2 regions of the Nocardioides pollutisoli genome follow, and region 2 is predicted to be linked to the other one. Evidence: riboswitches for the same ligand, from Rfam matches in the RefSeq annotation. Region 2 holds a riboswitch; the other holds the start of a gene.

Region 1 (9,420 bases), on a different contig from region 2:
ACCCGCTCGCGACCCAGCGCCGCGTCCAGTCGCTCATCCGTCGCCTGATCCACGAGTCCGACCGCCTGGTCTCCGGCCACGAGCCCGAGACCCTCGGCGCCGCGATGCTGGACCAGGTCCGCGCCGTCGTACCCGCAGGCGCCCTCCTCATCCAGGCGCCGCACGACAGCGTGCTCGCCCCGGTCGCCCTCGACCCCGGAGCACTCGCGCCACCCGACGAGCTGGCCACGGTCTCCCTCGCCGATCGCGCGTACGCCGAGGCCCGGCCGGTCCGCTCGGTCGACGGCTTCGCGCTCCCGCTCACCAGCGAGGGCCGGGTGGTCGCCGTGATCTCGGGCTGGTTCCTCCCGGGGCTCGACACCGAACCGGCCGCGCAGCTCGAGCAGCTGTCCCGGCTCGCCACCCGGCTGGAGGGCGCGGCCATCGACCTCGAGACCGCCCTGCTCTTCGCGACGTTCCGGACCATGGCGACCGTCGAGGAGCGCCGACGGCTCGCCCGCGAGCTCCACGACGGCGTCGCGCAGGACCTCGCGTCGCTCGGCTACCTCGTCGATGCCATCGCGGCCGGCAACACCGATCCCACCTACGTGGGCAAGCTCCGCGACCGGCTGACGGGCGTCCTCGAGGAGGTACGCCGCTCGCTCGTGACGCTGCGCGCCGACTCCGGACGCAGCCTGGGCGTCAGCCTCGACGACCTGGTCCGCAGCCTGGGTCCGACCACGGACATCGCGCTCTTCCTCGCCCTCGACGAGGGCCCCGCCCGGCTCCGCCCGGAGGTCGAGGCCGAGCTCTACCGGATCACCCAGGAGGCGATCATCAACGCCCTGCGCCACTCCGGTGCGACCACCGTGCAGGTCCGCTGCCGCGTCGACGCGCCGTCGGCCAAGATCACCGTCATCGACGACGGCCGCGGACTCGCCGACGCGCGGCCCGACTCCCACGGCCTCCAGATCATGCAGGAGCGAGCCCGGCTCATCGGGGCCGACCTGCAGCTGACCAGCCGCCCCGCCGGCGGCGTGGTCGTCCAGGTACGCCTCCCCGCCGGGGCGGCGGCCACCGCAGCAACCGCACGGAAGAAGGTCACGGCATGAGCGAAGGAACGACCCGGGTCCTGCTGGTGGACGACCACGACCTGGTCCGCGACGGGCTCAAGGGCGTGTTCGGGATGCAGCCGGACATGCAGGTCGTGGGTGCGGCCGGCTCGGTCGCCGAGGCGCTCGATGCGTACGCCGAGCACCGTCCCGACGTCGTCGTCACCGACCTGCAGCTGCCGGACGGCACCGGCATCGACATCGTGCGGTCCGTACGCCGTGACTGCGACCGCACCGGTCTGGTGATCCTGACCATGCACTACGGCGACCAGCAGATGTTCGCCGCGATGGAGGCCGGCGCCTCCGCGATGGTCGGCAAGGACGTGCCGTCCACCGACGTGGTGCGAGCCGCCCGCCAGGCCTCGATCTCGCCGCGCTCCTTCGCGGCGGCCGGTCTCGTCCAGGCGCTGACCCGACGCACGCTGCGGGAGTCCGGACGGCTCACGGACCGGGAGACGGAGATCCTGCACCTGCTCGCCGACGGCCTCGGCCTCGGCGAGATCGCCGCGCGGCTCTACGTCAGCCGGTCCACGGCCAAGACGCACACCGCGCGGATCTACCAGAAGCTCGGCGCCACCAACCGGGCGCAGGCGCTGATGATCGCGATGCGCACCGGGCTGCTGTCCAGCGTCGGGAGCGCGGACTTCAACTGAGCTACTGGCAGTCGGGGTCGACGGTCGTGCTGGTCGACAGCTGACCGGCGACGGTGTCGCAGCTGACTCCGAAGAGCCGGTCGTTCAGCATCCCTCCGAAGACGAAGATCACCGAGACGACGATGGTCGCGATGCCGGCCACCAACAGCCCGTACTCCACCGCGGACGCACCGCGCTCGTCGTGCTGGACCATGACGGTCCTCCCTCGGTCCGAAATGTGTTTCGGCCGTGGTCCACTGCGGGGGTGTGGACCACGGCCGAAGACGGGGTAGTGCGTTCGGATCAGGTGCAGTCGGCCGTGTTCGTCGTGGTGGCCACACCGTTGTTGCTGATCTGGTTGCAGGAGTCCTGGAACACGTTGCTGATCATGCCGCCGAAGACGAAGACGACGGCGACGATGAGCGCAGCAATGCCAGCCACCAGCAGGCCGTACTCGACGGCGGACGCACCGCGCTCATCGCGCTCGGAACGGGTGGCGTGACAGAGGTTGCGGAGATGTTCGAGCATGAGTTCTCGGTCCCTTCCTGGATCACCCGGAGACCCGGGAGGAGCGGCGCCCCTATGACCGGAATCGTGCTCCTGCCCGAGGTCCGGCGGGATCGGGTGACCGTCTCGACCGGGATAGCCCGTTCGGACTACTCCGGCGAGCCGTCCGGCCAGTCGTGCGACAGCTGCGACGCGATCGCGATCCGGGTCAGCCCGGTCGGGTGCGAGCCGAACCAGAGCTGCGACCACGCCGGCGGGGTCGGGTCTGCGAGCGAACGGAGGGCGAGCTGACGCTGCACCTCGACGAACGAGTCGGCGTCGTGGGTGACCTCGAGGGCGTCCACGTCGGCACGGGTCTCGATCAACCGGCTGATGCCGTTCTCGACCGGCGCCGAGAGCACGGTGCCCAGGGCGAGCAGGGCCAGCACCAGCGGCACGACCGTGGGGTCGCGCATCGACACGTGGCGTCGCTCCCCCGCCGCACCCACCACCAGCGCGAGCAGACCGACGCCGAAGACCGCACCGGCAGCGCCCAGGAGCGACCCGGTCAGCACGTCGTCGTGCTTGGCGTGGCCGAGCTCGTGCGCGACGACCGAGAGCACCTCGTCCTGCGGCACGTCGTTGACCAGGTTGTCGTAGAGCACCACCCGGCGGGTGCTGCCGAAGCCCGACACGTAGGCGTTCAGGGTCGTCGTACGACGCGACGCGTCCGCCACGAGCACGTCGTCGATCGGGACGCCCTCCTCGTCGGCGAGCGCGAGGATCTGGGTGCGCAGCGGCCCGTCCGGCAACGAGTGGAACGAGTTGAACAGCGGCTCGATCACCACCGGGTAGACGAACGACCCGGCCAGCACGAGCACGCCGAGCAGTCCGCCGGCGACCGCGGGCCAGGCCCGCTGCCACCGCCGGGCGCAGCCGACCAGGACGATCAGCAGCAACGAGGTGACCACGATGGTGATCGCCTCGTGCTTGACCATGTCGTGCGCGAACCCGCCCCACGACTGGGTGCTGAGGCCGTAGTCGAGGACCCGGCGGCGCAGCAGCACCGCGAAGGGCAGCGTGATGATCCGGCCGATCAGCTCGATCATCGCGACGGCGAGGACGATCCGGACCCACCACCAGCCCGGCAGCCGGTCGACCAGTCGGCGACCCCACGAGCTGAGGCCGATCACCAGCGCGACGACCAGCGACACCGCGAGCGAGCTCCAGCTCCACACCCGCGCCCAGCGGGAGAACTCCTCGGCCCGTGCGATCTGCTCGGCGCCGAAGACCGAGTCGGCGGGGACCGGCGCCGGGGTGCCACCCGGGACCGGGTGCCACGGCACCAGGAGCAGCGCGATGACGACGAAGGCGATGCCGCCGGCGGCGGTCACGACGAGAGCGACTCGACGCTCGGGGCTCCTCACTTCGCCCAAGTTATCCGGCCAGGCCTGACAGGAGGTTCCGCCACTCCTTCGTGAGCTCGGCCGTCGACAGCCCGAACGACGCCTCCAGGGCGGCACCGACCGGCTGACCTGCGTCGACCGATCGGTAGAACGTCACCAGCGCCGGCTCACCGCCGCGCTCGGCGAGCAGCCGGCAGATCAGCCAGGCACTCTCGTAGGTCGCGCCGAGGTCGGGCGTGCGCGTGCCGAACTCGCCGGCTCCCGGCAGGTGGCGCGGCGGGCCGTCCTTGCGGACCTCGGCGATGATCTGCGCCGCCGACCGGCTCACCGGCAGGTCGACGTCGCGGAGGGCGACGTAGTCGGCGAACCCCTCGAGCAGCCACAGCGGCATCCGCGCGTCCCAGGCGTCGGTCGCGACGTGCGTCGCCTCGTGGCTCATGACGACCTGGGCACCGGTGGGCCGCAGGGTGCCGAAGACGTCGGGGTTGGCGAAGATGTGCACCGGCGAGTCGGGCGCCGTCGAGCCGTCCGCCGAGGTGGTCACGGCAGCGATCTGGTCGTAGGTGCCGGGCTCCGCGTTGAGCGCTCGGTCGAGATCACCGACCGTGGCCGGCACCTCGACGACCAGGCCGGAGTGCCAGCTCGGCAGCACCCGGCGTACGACGGGGACGGCGGTCGTCGCTCGCGCGGCGTACGAGTCGGCCTGGGCGGGCGTGCCGGCGACCAGGACCAGGGTCGAGGGCGTACGTCGCACCTGCAGCGGGCCCGAGAGCCACAGCGGTGAGACCCGGTCGCGACCGCCGAACCCGGTGAGTGCGACGCGGTCCCCCTCGTCGATCAGGCGGACGGTGATCTCGGCACGTGCGGCCACGGTGTCGAAGCCGCGGAACGCCCAGGTCGCGTCGACCCCGGCGTCCCAGGAGCCGTCGGACGCCGGCGTGCCGTCGTCGTCGATGTAGCGCACCGTGAAGTCGGAGACCCGCAGCGCCTTCGCGTTGCGGACCAGGGCGGCCAGGGCGTCCGCGGTCGCGGCGTCGTCGTCGGGCGCCAGGGCGCGGGCCGCGGCGACGTCGCGGGTCCGCACCGCCTGCTGGAAGTCGGCGAGGGTCTCGGTCGCGAGCGTGGGTTGCACCGAGGGGTGCGCGGTGTGCGGGCTCGGGGCGACGTAGGTGTCATCGTCGGTGAGCGACCACGCCAGCAGGCCGGCACCCACCAGCAGGCACAGCGAAAGGCCGGCCACCCACCAGAGTGGGCGACCGGCCTGTCGACTCGGAGTGGGTGTGGCCAATCTCAGCCGGGCCGGACGGCGCCGACGTACGGCATGGCGTGCAGGCTGGTGACGCGGACGCCGGCACCGGGGTTCTCGGCGTTGACGATCATGCCGTTGCCGATGTACATGCCGACGTGGCTGATCGGGCTGTAGTAGAAGACCAGGTCGCCGGGCTGCAGGTCGCTCTCGGCGATGTGCGGGCCGGAGGAGAACTGGGCGCTCGAGGAGTGCGGGAGCGCGACGCCGGCCTGGGCCCAGGCCATCATCGTCAGGCCGGAGCAGTCGAAGGCGCTCGGGCCGGCGGCACCGTAGACGTAGGCCTTGCCGACCTGCGCCATGGCGTAGGCAACCGCGGCGGCGGCGCGACCGGAGGCGGGTACGTCGGACGGGACCCGGACCTCGCCGCGGGACAGGATCGCCTCGCGCTCGTCTGCCTTGAGGTCACCGAGCAGGGACTTGGCCTCGGCGAGCTTCTTGTCCGCCTCGGCCTTCTCCTGGGCGAGCTGCTTCTCGAGGGCGGCGATCTCGGCCGCGCGCTTCTCGGTCGCGGAGCTGCGGATGTCGAGGGCCTGGAGCTCGGTGGAGTACTTGTCGTAGAGCTGCGACTGCATGTCGTTGAAGGCCGACATGGTCGAGAGCTGGGAGAGGAACTTCTGCGGGTCGTCGGAGACGACGACCTGGCCGACGGCCGACAGGCTCTCGCCCTCGTACTGACGCACGATGGAGTCCTGCACCTGCGTGCGGACCGACTCGAGCGCGTCGTCCTGGCGGCTCTGGTCGGCCTTGAGCGACGCGAGGTCGCCCTGCAGGTCGCGCAGCTCCAGCTTGGCGTCGTTGTAGCGCTCCGAGGCCTGCTCGGCCTCGTGGTAGAGCCGGTCGACCCGTGCTTGGACGTCGTCGATGTCGGGCTTGGCCTGCGCCGGCGACGAGGGCATGAAGCCCACGGCGGCGATCATGGCGAGACCGGACAGGATGGTGATGAGTCGCTTACGGCCGTTCTGCACGAGCGAGCGGGCTCCCTTTGTAGTCGTACGCCTACCGGGTGAGCTGACGGGTTCGGGCACGACTTGCCCTACACCGGCTCCTCGGGGGCACACGTGCCTCCGACTCACCGGTGATTCACCCCAGAAAGGTTGGTTCCCCGGCTCCGGGCCCACCGACGAGTCGACAGGTCCGGACTAAGCGCGGTGACCGTGCGGATCCGAGTGATCCACATCCACGGCCACCTGAGCGACACACGGTAGTCGCGGCGCGAGGGCCTGACCAACTTTCCCCCCACGTGGCGCAACTTTTTTACGATCTCGTGCGTCGTGGCTGTCACACACGTCACACCCGTCACATCAGGCGGACTCGATCAGGGGTGCGGGGACCGATTGGACCAGTCGCAGCGGCGGGACCAGGCCGCCCGCGGCCAGGACGTCGAGCGCGCGCTGCTCGTCGTCGTCGAAGGTGAGCTCGGGGGGTGGGCCCAGCAGCACGGTGACCACGCAGTCGTGGCAGTGCAGCCCGCGCACCTCGCAGGTGTCGCAGTCGATTCTCGTTGTCATGCCAGGAACGCTCGCAGGGACCACCGACAGTCGGGTCCGAGATCCCGGTCCCCGGCGTGTCGACTACCGGGCGAGGAGGTCCAGGAGCGCGGAGGGAGGTACGACACGGGCGCCGTCGCGCAGCACGTCCCGGGCCACCTCGTGGTCGGCGGTCACGACCACCACCACCCGGCCCTCGGGCTCGGCGGCGACCAGGTCGCGGAGCACGTCGTCGGCGATCACGCCACGCGGGCTGTAGAGGACGCGGACGCCGCGGGGCGCGTTGACGGGTGGCCGCTGGTCGGTGTCGGCGGCGTCGAAGACGACCGTGGTCTCGGCACCGGTGCGCGCGACCAGGGGCGCGAGCCCGTTGACCAGCCGGATCCGCTGGGCCTCGAGCGAGGAGCTCGGCCACGCGGTCTTGCTGACGTTGTAGCCGTCGACGAGCAGCCGCGCCCGCGGCATCGCGAGGTAGTCGTCGAGAGAGGCCTGCACGGGCATCCGCTGCCCGGTCGTGGCGACGTCCGCCTCGACCCGGTCACCGGGCGCCCCGTCGACCGACGGCAGCGCGAGCTCCCGACGGAGCCCACTGGCGGCGTCGATGACGGTCTCCAGCAGGAGGCGGGCACGCAGGCTCGCCTCGTCGCGCTCCGAGCGGGCGTCGCGGCGCGACCGCGCCTCCTCGGCCTCGAGCCGCTCGACCTGCGCCCGGAGCCGTCGGTTCTCCTTCTCCAGCGCGGCCGACGAGGCCGCCGCCGAGGCGCGCGCCTCCTCGATCGCCCGGGCGGCGTCCTCCGCCGCGGCCCGCGACTCGCGCTCGGACGCACGGGTGTCGCCGAGCTTGCGCCGCAGGGCGGCGTTCTCCGCCTTGTACTCGTCGACCTGCGCTCGATGGGCCGCCCGCAGCTCGCGGGTCGCCTGCTCCGCCTCGGCCAGCCGGGAGCGCAGCCGCTCGAGCTCGCGGTCGTCCCGGGGCGCCGGCGGCTCGACCAGCCCCTCGGCGGCGGCCACGGCCTCCTCCCAGCCCTCGGGCCGGACCAGCCAGGCCCGGGCCGCGAGGCCGAGCGGGTCGTCGGGTGCCTGGCGCGCTGCGACCTGGACACCGACCCGCTCGCGGAAGTCCTCGTCGCCCAGCGCCTCGGAGATCGCACCGGCCCCGAGCCGCGCCCGGCGGGCCGGGGCGAACGACGCGACCCGCCGTACGGCCGGAGGGAGCCGGGGGACGACGGGCAGCGCCTCGGCGGTCATCGCCAGGACCCGGGCCCGGACCGGCTCGGGGAGCTCGGGCAGGCCGGGCAGGAGATCGGTGCTCATGGCTCGGCGGGCTGCTGTCGGTCGACGAGCTCGATCGCGTCGGAGCGGCCGCACCAGCGGCAGGTGACCTGCTCGACCGACTCGCCGCGCAAATCCGTCTCCTCGACCGTGTGCTCGCCGGCGAGGTCGAAGTGCCAGAACTCCGTCGTACGCCGGGTGCGCGTCACGTCGAAGCGGGTGAGGTTGCCGCAGCCCGCACAGCGATAGCGCTGGTGGTCGGGGAGCATCCGCGGCCTCCTCTCTCCTTGTGCGCACGAGCGTAGTCGGCGGGTCTGCGCGTCGTCCCCGAGATTGTCGGTGGGCCGATCTAGCGTCGAGCCCATGAGCAGCGCGGTCCAGGGTGCGACCTCCCGGTGGGAGTCGCAACGCAGTTTCGACGAGCTGGGCCGCTCGTTGCGCGACATCACCTTCTGCGTGGTCGACCTCGAGACCACGGGCGGCTCGGCCGACGGCGGCTCGATGATCACCGAGATCGGCGCGGTGAAGGTGCGCGGCGGCGAGGTGCTCGGCGAGTTCCAGACCCTGGTCAACCCGCGCACCGAGATCCCTGCGTTCATCGCGGTCCTGACCGGGATCACCAACTCGATGGTCTACGACGCGCCGTCGATCGAGTCGGCGCTCCCGGCGTTCCTGGAGTTCGCGACCGGCTGCGTCCTGGTCGCCCACAACGCGCCGTTCGACGTCGGCTTCCTCAAGCACTTCGCCGCGCAGCAGGGCCGACCCTGGCCGCGGTTCGAGGTGCTCGACACCGCCAAGCTGGCGCGCCGGGTGGTCACCCGTGACGACGCGCCCAACTGCAAGCTCTCCTCGCTCGCCAAGGCGTTCGGCTCCACGACGACGCCCAACCACCGCGCGCTGTCCGACGCGCGCGCGACCGTCGACGTCCTCCACGGGCTGATGGAGCGCCTCGGCGGGCTCGGCGTCCACACCCTCGAGGAGCTGCAGACGTTCTCGTCGCGGGTGTCGACCGCCCAGCGCAAGAAGCGTCACCTCGCCGAGGGTCTCCCCCACGCGCCGGGCGTCTACCTCTTCCGTGACGACCGCAAGCGGGTCCTCTACGTCGGCACCTCCCGCGACCTGCGCTCGCGGGTGCGCTCCTACTTCACCGCGTCCGAGACCCGGTCGCGGATGGGCGAGATGGTCGGCATCGCCAGCTCGGTCGACGGCATCGAGTGCGCGACCCCGCTCGAGGCCGAGGTGCGCGAGCTGCGGCTGATCGCGGAGCACAAGCCGCGCTACAACCGGCGCTCCCGCTTCCCCGAGAAGGTCCACTTCGTCAAGCTGACCCGTGAGCCCTGGCCGCGGCTGTCGCTGGTGCGCCGGGTGCTCGACGACGACGCCGACTACCTCGGTCCCTTCTCGTCCCGCAAGACCGCCGAGAAGTGCCTGGCCGCGCTCCACGACACGTTCCCGGTGCGGCAGTGCACCGACAAGCTCGGCAAGGACTCGAGCCGGTCGCCGTGCGTGCTCGCCGAGATGGGTCGCTGCCTGTCCCCCTGCGACGGCAGCGTCGACGCGTCGGCGTACGCCGCGGTGGTGCGCCAGCTGCGCGACTCGCTGCTGCGCCGCCCCGACGACGTGGTCGAGGCGATCAACGCCCGGATGTCGCTGCTCGCCGCCGACGAGCGGTTCGAGGAGGCCGGGGTGCACCGCGACCGGCTGTCGGCGTTCGTGCGCGCCGCCGCCCGCACCCAG
Region 2 (9,420 bases):
CCGGCGTAGACGATCCCGTCGAGGACGCCGTCGAGCTCGCCGCGACGCCACCACAGCAGGAGGAAGAGGAAGAGCCCCTTGCAGAGCTCCTCGGTCAGCGGCGCGACCAGCTCGAGCGAGAGCCGGTCGGTGACGCCACCCATGAGGCCACCGAGGCCCTGCAGCACGATCGCGGCGGCGGTCGCCACGAACGAGCCCCAGAGCAGACCCGAGGCGAGCATGCTCCGCGGCTCGGGCTCATAACGGTCCAGCCAGAGGTAGCAGGCGACCAGCGGACCGACCGGGACGGCCGCGAGCGCGGTGGCCAGGACGACCGTCCGCGGAGCACCCGCGAAGGCCAGGATCGCGAGGATCGCGAGGGCGCCGAGGCAGACCAGCACCGTGACGACCACCGTGAAGGCGACCGACGACGCGGCGCTCTCACGGCGGGTTCCGGGCATGGCCCGCAGCCTATCGGGGGCACTCTTCGAGCCCCGACTCCCGGCGTAGAGTGAGGTGCGTGAGCGAGCAGACCACTCCTGAGACCGCCGAGCCGAAGACCGAGTCGCACGACCCGGCCGTCCCCGCCGCCTACGCCGCCTTCATGCGCCAGGGCTGGGGTGACCGCGACCTCGACCTCGCGGTCGAGCCCGTCGCCGGACCTGCCGCACAGCGCCGCGCGAAGCTCGCGGAGGCCTTCCCCGGCGAGCGGCTGGTGCTGCCGGCCGGCACCTACAAGGTGCGCGCCTACGACACCGACTACCGGTTCCGGCCCGACACGGCCCACACCTACTTCTCGGGCAACCAGACGAGCGACGCCGTGCTGGTCGTCGACGACGGCGAGTCCGTGCTCTACGCCCGGCCGCGCTCCTCGCGCGAGACCGACGAGTTCTTCCGCGACCGGCAGTACGGCGAGCTCTGGGCCGGCCGTCGTCCCTCGCTCAAGGAGATCTCGGACTCCCTCGGCATCGAGGTCCGCCACATCGACGAGCTCCCGTCGTACGACGACGGCGACCGCAAGACGCGGGTGCTGGACGTCGACCCCGAGCTGACCCGGGTCGCCTCCGAGCTGCGGCTGATCAAGGACGACTGGGAGGTCGCGCAGCTCCAGGAGGCGTGCGACATCACCACGCTCGGCTTCGAGGACTCCGTGCGCGAGTGGGACGACGTCCTGAAGTACGGCGAGCGCTGGATCGAGGGCACCTTCTTCCGCCGGGCCCGGGCGATGGGCAACGACATCGGCTACGACTCGATCGTCGGGGGCGGTTCCCACGCCACGACGCTGCACTGGATCGAGAACTCCGGACCGATCACCCCCGGCCAGCTGGTGCTGCTCGACATGGGTGTCGAGAACCGCTTGCTCTACACCGCCGACGTCACCCGCACGCTGCCGATCGACGGCCGCTTCACCGACCTGCAGCGCGAGCTCTACGACCTCGTCTACAACGCCCAGCAGGCCGGCATCGACGCGATCCGGCCCGGTGAGCCCTTCCGGGCCGCCCACAACGCCGCGATGGAGGTGCTGGCGCACGGACTCGAGGCGATGCAGCTGCTGCCGGTCAGCGCCGAGGAGGCGCTCGACCCCGAGAGCCGGGTCTACGCGCGCTGGACGCTCCACGGCACCAGCCACATGCTCGGCATGGACGTCCACGACTGCGGCCAGGCCGCGCCGGCGGCGTACGCCGAGGGCACGCTCGCCGAGGGCATGGTGCTGACCGTCGAGCCGGGCCTCTACTTCCAGGAGGACGACCTGCTCGTCCCCGAGGAGCTCCGCGGCATCGGCATCCGGATCGAGGACGACATCGTGGTCACCGCCGACGGCTCGCGCAACCTCTCCGCCGCGCTCCCCCGCACCTCGACCGACGTCGAGGCGTGGATGGGCGAGCACCGGCGCTGAGGTGACCGTCCCCCAGACCGGGATCTTCGCGCTCGGCAACCTCGCCCACACCTATCTCGAGCTCGACCTGACGGGCGCGGACGCTGCGGCACTGGTGTCCGCCGTCGCCGACCTCACCGAGCCGCGGACGACGATGGGCGGGGTCAACCTGGTGACCGGGTTCCGTCCGGAGGTGTGGCGTGCCGTCGCGCCGGACCGGACGCCGGAGGACCTGCACGGCTTCGACGAGCCGGTCGACGGGATCGAGGGATTCACGATGCCCGCGACCCAGCACGACCTGGTGCTGTGGATCGCGGGGGCGTCGTACGACGTGGTCTTCGACGCGGCGACCGAGATGATCGCGGCGCTGCGCGACGTGGCGGTCGTGGCCGAGGAGATCGTCAGCTGGTCCTACCACCGCGACCTCGACCTGACCGGCTTCATCGACGGGTCGGAGAACCACTCGCTGCTGCTCGCCCCGACCGAGGTGCTGGTGCCCGACGGCTCCCCCGGTGAGGGCGGGTCGGTGCTGCTGCTGCAGAAGTGGGCGCACGACGCCGCGGCGTGGAGCGCGTTGAGCCAGGACCAGCAGGAGCAGGTGATCGGCCGGACCAAGCCGGACAGCATCGAGCTCGAGGACAAGCCCGCGACCTCCCACGTGGCCCGCACGGACCAGGAGGAGTTCGGTCAGATCTTCCGGCGCAACACGCCGTACGGCACCGTGACCGACCACGGCACCGTCTTCGTCGGCTTCAGCGCCACGCAGGCGCCGCTCGCCGACATGCTCGACAGCATGGCCGGCCGTGGCGGCGTACGAGACGAGCTGACTCGCTACTCGACGCCGCTCACGGGCGGCTACTACTTCGTGCCCTCGGCGAGCGACCTGCTGACCTTCGCCACGCCCGAGGACTGAACCCGGGTCAGGGTCAGCGCACGCCGGCCCGCTGCGAGCAGGTCGGCCACGCGCCCCAGCCCTGACCGTTCTGGATCCGCTCGGCGACGCGGATCTGCTGGGCCTTGCTGGCGCGGCTCGGGATCCGGGCGAACTTGCCGCCGCCGTACCCGTGCCAGGTGCCGCTGCTGATCTGCAGGCCACCGAAGTAGCCGTTGCCGGTGTTGATGTGCCAGTTGCCGCCCGACTCGCAGCGAGCGATCCGGTCCCAGGTCCGGGTGGGGGTGGCGTCCGCCGGGGCGCTCATCGCGACGACGGGGGTGATGGTGGTGGCCGCGAGGGCAGCCGTGGACAGCAGGGTGCGCATGCGCATGAAGGACTCCTACGACGCCTGCGGAGTTAGCTGTCGGGTTCGGGCTGGAGTTGCCCGGCCATCGATGTGGCTTCACCCCGAGGGTCGCGTCGCGACCCGAGGAACCTGGTTCCCCCGCTCCTGTCCGTGCTGTGATGCGGGACCCCCCGACCGGACAGGACTCGGCGTGCCCGGGTGGCCGTCCCGGTGTGCCGGGACCCGTCGAGGGTAGGCAGACCGCCCCACCCGACCTCAAATCGAGACCGGGCGGTGCGGGCGTGAGACGCGCCACTTCGTTCAGGGGTAGTCACGGACGTCGTGGTGGTCGATTTGCCCGTGGAGCCACCACAACGTCCGTGACTACCCCGCCGCTTCACCCGGTTCGGGTGGCGCGACGTCCCTGGATCGACGGCCACGATGAGCTGCCGATCGCGGTGGAGCGGCGGCGAGCAGACAAGGAGTCGTCGTGACCGAGACCGTGCAGCGTCAGGTGCTTCCCATCCCCGACCAGGCAGCGCGCGGCCCCGTCACGTACGACGCCAAGGACCCGGACACGGCCTTCCCGCCGATCGTGCCGCTGCTGCCCCCGGAGGGCGCGCCCAACGTCCTGGTCGTCCTGATCGACGACTGCGGGTTCGGGGCCTCCAGCGCCTTCGGCGGGCCGATCAACACCCCCACGTTCGACCGGCTCGCCGAACAGGGCCTGCGCTACACCCGCTTCCACACGACGGCGCTCTGCTCGCCGACCCGGGCGGCGCTGCTCTCGGGCCGCAACCACCACACGGTGGGCATGGGCGGCATCACCGAGATCGCGACCTCGGCGCCGGGCTACAGCTCGCTGCGGCCCAACACCTGCGCCCCGCTGGCCGAGACGCTCAAGCTCAACGGCTACTCCACTGCCCAGTTCGGCAAGTGCCACGAGGTGCCGGTCTGGCAGACCAGCCCGATGGGGCCCTTCGACAACTGGCCGTCCGGCGGCGGCGGGTTCGAGCACTTCTACGGGTTCCTCGGCGGCGAGACCAACCAGTACGCCCCGGCGATCTACAGCGACACCACCCCCGTCGAGCCGGACCGTACGCCGGAGGAGGGCTACCACTTCACCGAGGACATGACCGACCACGCGATCGCCTGGGTGCAGCAGCAGAAGGCGCTGATGCCGGACAAGCCGTTCTTCGCCTACTTCGCCCCCGGGGCCACCCACGCTCCCCACCACGTGCCGGTCGAGTGGTCGGACAGGTACAAGGGCAGGTTCGACCAGGGCTGGGACGCGCTGCGCGAGGAGACCATCGCGCGCCAGAAGGCTCTCGGCGTCGTGCCGGAGGACGCCGACCTGACCGAGCGCCACGAGCAAATCCCCGGCTGGGACGAGATGCCCGACGACCTCAAGCCGGTGCTCGCCCGCCAGATGGAGGTGTACGCCGGCTTCCTCGAGCACACCGACCACCACGTCGGGCGCCTGATCGACGCGCTGGCCGAGCTGGAGATCCTCGACGACACCCTCGTCTACGTGATCATCGGCGACAACGGCGCATCGGCCGAGGGCGACCTCCACGGCACGTTCAACGAGCTGATCAACCTCAACGGCGCGACGGCCCTCCAGACCACCGAGTTCATGGCGGAGCGCATCGACGACTTCGGCACGCCGTCGGCGTACAACCACTACGCCGTGGGCTGGGCGCACGCCATGAACACGCCGTACCAGTGGACCAAGCAGGTCGCCTCCCACTGGGGCGGCACCCGCAACGGCACGATCGTGCACTGGCCGGGTGGCATCGACGCCCGCGGAGAGATCCGCAACCAGTTCCACCACGTCATCGACGTGGCGCCCACCGTGCTCGAAGCCGCCGGGCTCCCCGAGCCCACGTTCGTCCACGGCGTGCAGCAGAAGCCCTACGAGGGCGTCAGCATGGCCTACACCTTCGACGAGGCCGGTGCCGCCGACCGGCACGACATCCAGTACTTCGAGATGTTCGTCAACCGCGGCATCTACCACCGGGGCTGGACCGCCGTGACGCGGCACTCGATCCCCTGGGACCCGACGACCCCGGGCGCGATGGACGACGACGTGTGGGAGCTCTACGCGCCCGACGACTGGACCCAGGCCCACGACGTCGCCGCCGAGCACCCCGACAGACTCGCCGACCTGCAGCGCAAGTTCCTCCTCGAGGCGGCGAAGTACAACGTCTTCCCCCTCGACGACCGCCGCGTGGAACGGTTCGACCCCGTCCTCGCCGGCCGTCCCAGCCTGGTGAGCGGCACCCGCCAGCTGCTCTTCGGGGGCATGCGGCGACTGACCGAGAACACCGTGCTCAACGTGAAGAACAAGTCGCACGCCGTCACCGCTGACATCCACGTCCCCGACGGGGGCGCATCCGGGGTCATCGTGGCCCAGGGCGGGGCGTTCGGCGGCTGGAGCCTCTACCTGCTCGAGGGTCGTCCCACGTACTGCTACAACCTCTTCGGCCTCGAGCGGTTCCACGTGCGCGGCGACACCCAGGTAGCGGCGGGAGACCACCAGGTCCGGGTCGAGTTCGCGTACGACGGCGGAGGTCTGGGCAAGGGCGGAACCGTCGACCTCTACGTCGACGGCGGCAGGGTCGGCGGCGGGCGCATCGAGCACACCGTCCCGCTCATCTTCTCGACGGACGAGACGCTCGACCTCGGCTCCGACACCGGGACGCAGGTCAGCGACGACTACGACACCCGTGGCAGCGAGTTCACCGGTCGCATCCACCGCGTCCAGATCGACCTCGGCGAGGACGCCGACGACAGCGACCACCTGATCACGCCGGAGGAGCGGATGCGGATCATCACGACCCGGCAGTAGCCCCGGTCCCGCGGTCGCCCCGGGTCGTGCCGGGCTCGGGGCTGATGCCGTTCTGGATGGCCCAGCTCACCGCCTGCGAGCGACTGGTGACCCCGATCTTCTGGTAGGTCGTGCGGATGTAGGTCTTGACCGAGTTGATCGACAGGTAGAGCTGGGCGGCGATCTCCTTGTTGCTCCGCCCCTGCGCGATCAGTGACAGCGTCTCGGCCTCGCGGTCCGAGAGCCCCACGGTGTTGCCGTTGCGCAGGGCCGCGGCGGCACTCACCCCGGAGCCGACGGTCGGGTCCTCCCCCGCGTCGCCGACCACCCAGCCCGTCACCGCCGAGTCGATCGCAGCCAGCAGGTCGTCAGTGTCGACCGCCAGCGAGAAGTACCCCTGCGCCCCGCGCTGCAAGGCCCGGCTCGCCAGGTCCGGGCGCAGGTCGTGGGAGATCACGAGGACGTGCGACGTCGCGTGGTCGACCAGGTGATCCAGGTCGCGGCCATCGCCGCGGAGCATCCCGATGGCGTCGTACAGCACCACGTCCGGTTCCACCGACAGCTCGGCGTCGGACACACCGGGCTGCCCGAGGCGTGGCGTGGGCACGAGCTCGACCCGGTCCGGGTGCCGAGCCAGCAGGCCAGCGACACCGGCCGCGACGATCGGCTGCGGACTCACGACGCTGACGCGCACAGGTTCGTTGCTACGCATGCGGGAATCTTTCCCGTCGCCGCAGCCCGACCCAAACCTTTCACCCCAAAGGGTTGGACCGGGACGTGGCCATGACCCGCCGCAGAGTGAGCGACGGGCCATGCAACTCGACCTCGAGTCCCCGCAGCAGTGGCGTGAGGCTTCACCCAGCCGCGTGCGGTACGGGAGCAGTGCCCCGCAAGCCCTCAGTTCATGTCCTCAGGTGGACGGTGCTGCATAATCTGCCGGGGCGGAAGCACAGCGGGGCTGGCTTCCGGACTCCCGCCCCTGTAGCTCAGCTGGATAGAGCAAGAGCCTTCTAATCTCTAGGTCGCAGGTTCGAATCCTGCCGGGGGCACCGCGGTCGGCATCAGCCCTGCTGGAGCTTGCCGAAGGCGCTGCGGTGGAAGACCAGCGGCGTGCTGGCGTCGGCGTGGTCGACGTGGCGCACGGAGTGGAGCTCGAGCAGCACGAGGACGTGGTCGCCCGCCTCGACCTCCTGGTAGATCGTGCAGTCGAACTGCGCCAGGCCCTCGTCGAGGGTGACGGCTCCCCCGGGCGCGACCGTGTAGGCGATCTCGTCGAAACGCTCGTCGACCGGACCGGCGAGCTGGCGGCAGACCACGTCGTGGTGGTCGGCCAGGACGGTCACGCCGAGGTGGTCGGCGCGGCGCAGGACGGGCCACGTCTTCGACGAGACCGCCAGGTTGATCGACACCAGGGGCGGGTCGAGGCTCACGGACGCGAACGAGCTCGCAGCGAGGCCGACCGGCCTGCCGTCGACCTCGGCGGCCACGGCGACGACCCCCGACGGGAAGATGCCGAAGGCCTGACGGAGCCGGGCAGGATCGAGGTCCTGGTTGGTGGTCAGGTTGGTGGACAGCGTCGAGGCGGTCACGCGGCACGTCCTTTCAGGAGGGTGGTGACTGTCGGTCGGGTGCGGTCGAGCCAGTCGGCGTACGCCGCCGGGTCGTCGTGCTGCGCGTCGAGGACGTAGAGCCCTCGGCCGGGCACGGTGCCGCCGATCTCGGTGAGCACCGGCCGCAGCGACAGCTCGGGCGCGAGGGAGTGGGCAGGGCCGCCGCCGAGCATCAGAGGTACGGCGAGCCCGCTCAGCCCGGTCCCGCCGGCGAACCGGTCGAGGAAGAGCTTGAGCAGCCCCGTGTAGGTGCCCTTGTACGTCGGGCTGGCGACGACGACCAGGTCGGCGGCACCGACCTGCGCGACGAGGTCGGCGACGGTCGGGTCGGACCAGTCGAGCATGGCGGGCCCGAGGGTGGCGAGGTCGACCACGAGGTCCGGCTCGCCGGCCAGCTCGCGGGCGACGTACGTCGCGGCCGCCAGTGTGCGGCTGGCCGGCTTCGGGTTGCCGACGACGACGGCGATGCCGCTCATCGGGCTGCCGTGACGACGTCGGGAAGGTCGGACCCGAGCCGGAGCGACTCGAGGAAGAGCACGATCGTGGCCGCCACCGACCGGTGCGACAGGTCGTTGAGCACGTCGTGACGACCGCCCTCGACCAGCCGCACGCGAGCGGTCGAGGCACCGAGGTAGGGCTCCACGACGCTCGGCGGCGTGACCACGTCGGCGGTGCCGTGCAGGACGAGCGTCGGCTTCGTCGGCGCCACCAGGTCGACCGAGGTCCACGGCAGCGGCTGGCTGAGCGCCCCTCGACCGAAGTCCTCGTCCTCCTCGATCACCCGTCGGTGCACCGGGCACGCCGAGCGCGCCTCGACCTCGTCGGACCACGAGTCGACTTCGGCCGACTCCGGCAGCACGATGCCCGCGATCACGGCGGCGTCCACCGGCAGCGACTCGGCAACCGTGGCGACGAGGGTCGCTCCGGCATCGGTGCCGAGCAGCACCTTCGGCGACGGCAGCGACTCGTCGGCGAGCAGCTTCTCCACCGCGACGACGGCATCGTCGACGTCGTCCAGCGAGAGCGGCACCAGCCGCACCTTGTAGGCGTCGGCGGAGAGCCGCCCGCCGAAGCGGGCGTACGACGCGGGCGTCTCGCCGCGGCCCGGCAGGACCACGACGGTGCCACGCGGCGTACCGCCGACCGGCTCGTCCCAGGCGGTGATCTCGGTGTGTGTCATCTGAGTGCTCCTCATCGGTGGGCCCAGCTGGAGGTGAACCAGTGCACGGCACCGGTGTCCGGGTCGTAGGAACGGCGCGGCAGTGTGCCGATGTCGGCGCCGTAGACGTGGATCCCGACGACGGGGACGTCGCCGCCGCAGCGGACCTGGTGCACGTCGTCGTCGGTGGTGCAGCAGACGGTCACCTGGCCGGCGCCCCACTCGTCGGTGCCCTCGGCAACGAGAGGTACGTCGGGGACGGTCGGCTTCTCGTAGCGGGTCTCGACCTCGACGCCGCTGTAGATCCCGACGACGCCCCAGGTCTCGTGGCCGTGCACGGGCGTGCCCTGCCCGACGTTCCAGACCGCGCTCGCGATCGAGAAGGAGCCGTCCTCGGCGACGTGCAGCGGATACATCACGTAGCGCTCGGTGTCGGGCTGGACCTTGTCGGCCGGCAGCTCGAAGCCGGCTGCGAGCACCTCGGTGAGCTCGGCCTGGATCGCCGCGGTCAGCGACTTCTCGTCGAGGCCCGATCGGACCAGCTCCTGCACGGTCTGCGCGAAGGCCGCGATCTCGGGCACCTCGCTGCGGACGGGGACGATCTGCTGGGTCGCCTGTCGGGGTCCCCGCGGAATCGTCGGACGGAGGAGCGAAGCGGGGGAGGCTGAGGATTTCGTGGGGTGACTCATGCGATCTCCTTCTGAAGAGTGAGGCCGGCGTAGGCCGCGATGCGGTCGCGCAGGCCC

The links. A riboswitch is a leader RNA that binds a small molecule or an ion and turns the genes downstream of it on or off. The one in region 2 is predicted to bind cyclic di-AMP.
Region 1: another riboswitch for cyclic di-AMP. It lies ahead of ABLE68_RS21815 (C40 family peptidase); the one in region 2 lies ahead of ABLE68_RS14480 (transglycosylase family protein).

The regions. Positions count from the first base shown of each region.
Region 1 covers NZ_JBDZDU010000002.1:771,074-780,493, forward strand. The annotation lists gene ABLE68_RS21785 (sensor histidine kinase) at 1-1,091, shown strand, start outside; gene ABLE68_RS21790 (response regulator transcription factor) at 1,088-1,744, shown strand; gene ABLE68_RS21795 (Flp family type IVb pilin) at 1,746-1,937, opposite strand; gene ABLE68_RS21800 (Flp family type IVb pilin) at 2,027-2,251, opposite strand; gene ABLE68_RS21805 (M48 family metallopeptidase) at 2,380-3,636, opposite strand; gene ABLE68_RS21810 (hypothetical protein) at 3,647-4,855, opposite strand; gene ABLE68_RS21815 (C40 family peptidase) at 4,906-5,889, opposite strand; cyclic di-AMP (ydaO/yuaA leader) riboswitch at 5,903-6,080, opposite strand; gene ABLE68_RS21820 (hypothetical protein) at 6,226-6,432, opposite strand; gene ABLE68_RS21825 (NYN domain-containing protein) at 6,496-7,725, opposite strand; gene ABLE68_RS21830 (hypothetical protein) at 7,722-7,952, opposite strand; gene ABLE68_RS21835 (DEDD exonuclease domain-containing protein) at 8,047-9,420, shown strand, end outside.
Region 2 covers NZ_JBDZDU010000001.1:2,945,985-2,955,404, reverse strand. The annotation lists gene ABLE68_RS14495 (PrsW family intramembrane metalloprotease) at 1-440, opposite strand, end outside; gene ABLE68_RS14490 (aminopeptidase P family protein) at 500-1,876, shown strand; gene ABLE68_RS14485 (Dyp-type peroxidase) at 1,878-2,768, shown strand; gene ABLE68_RS14480 (transglycosylase family protein) at 2,782-3,120, opposite strand; cyclic di-AMP (ydaO/yuaA leader) riboswitch at 3,130-3,287, opposite strand; gene ABLE68_RS14475 (arylsulfatase) at 3,566-5,926, shown strand; gene ABLE68_RS14470 (LuxR C-terminal-related transcriptional regulator) at 5,910-6,617, opposite strand; tRNA gene ABLE68_RS14465 (tRNA-Arg) at 6,881-6,954, shown strand; gene ABLE68_RS14460 (flavin reductase family protein) at 6,967-7,494, opposite strand; gene ABLE68_RS14455 (NADPH-dependent FMN reductase) at 7,491-7,991, opposite strand; gene ABLE68_RS14450 (alpha/beta hydrolase) at 7,988-8,695, opposite strand; gene ABLE68_RS14445 (cysteine dioxygenase family protein) at 8,707-9,255, opposite strand; gene ABLE68_RS14440 (enoyl-CoA hydratase/isomerase family protein) at 9,360-9,420, opposite strand, start outside.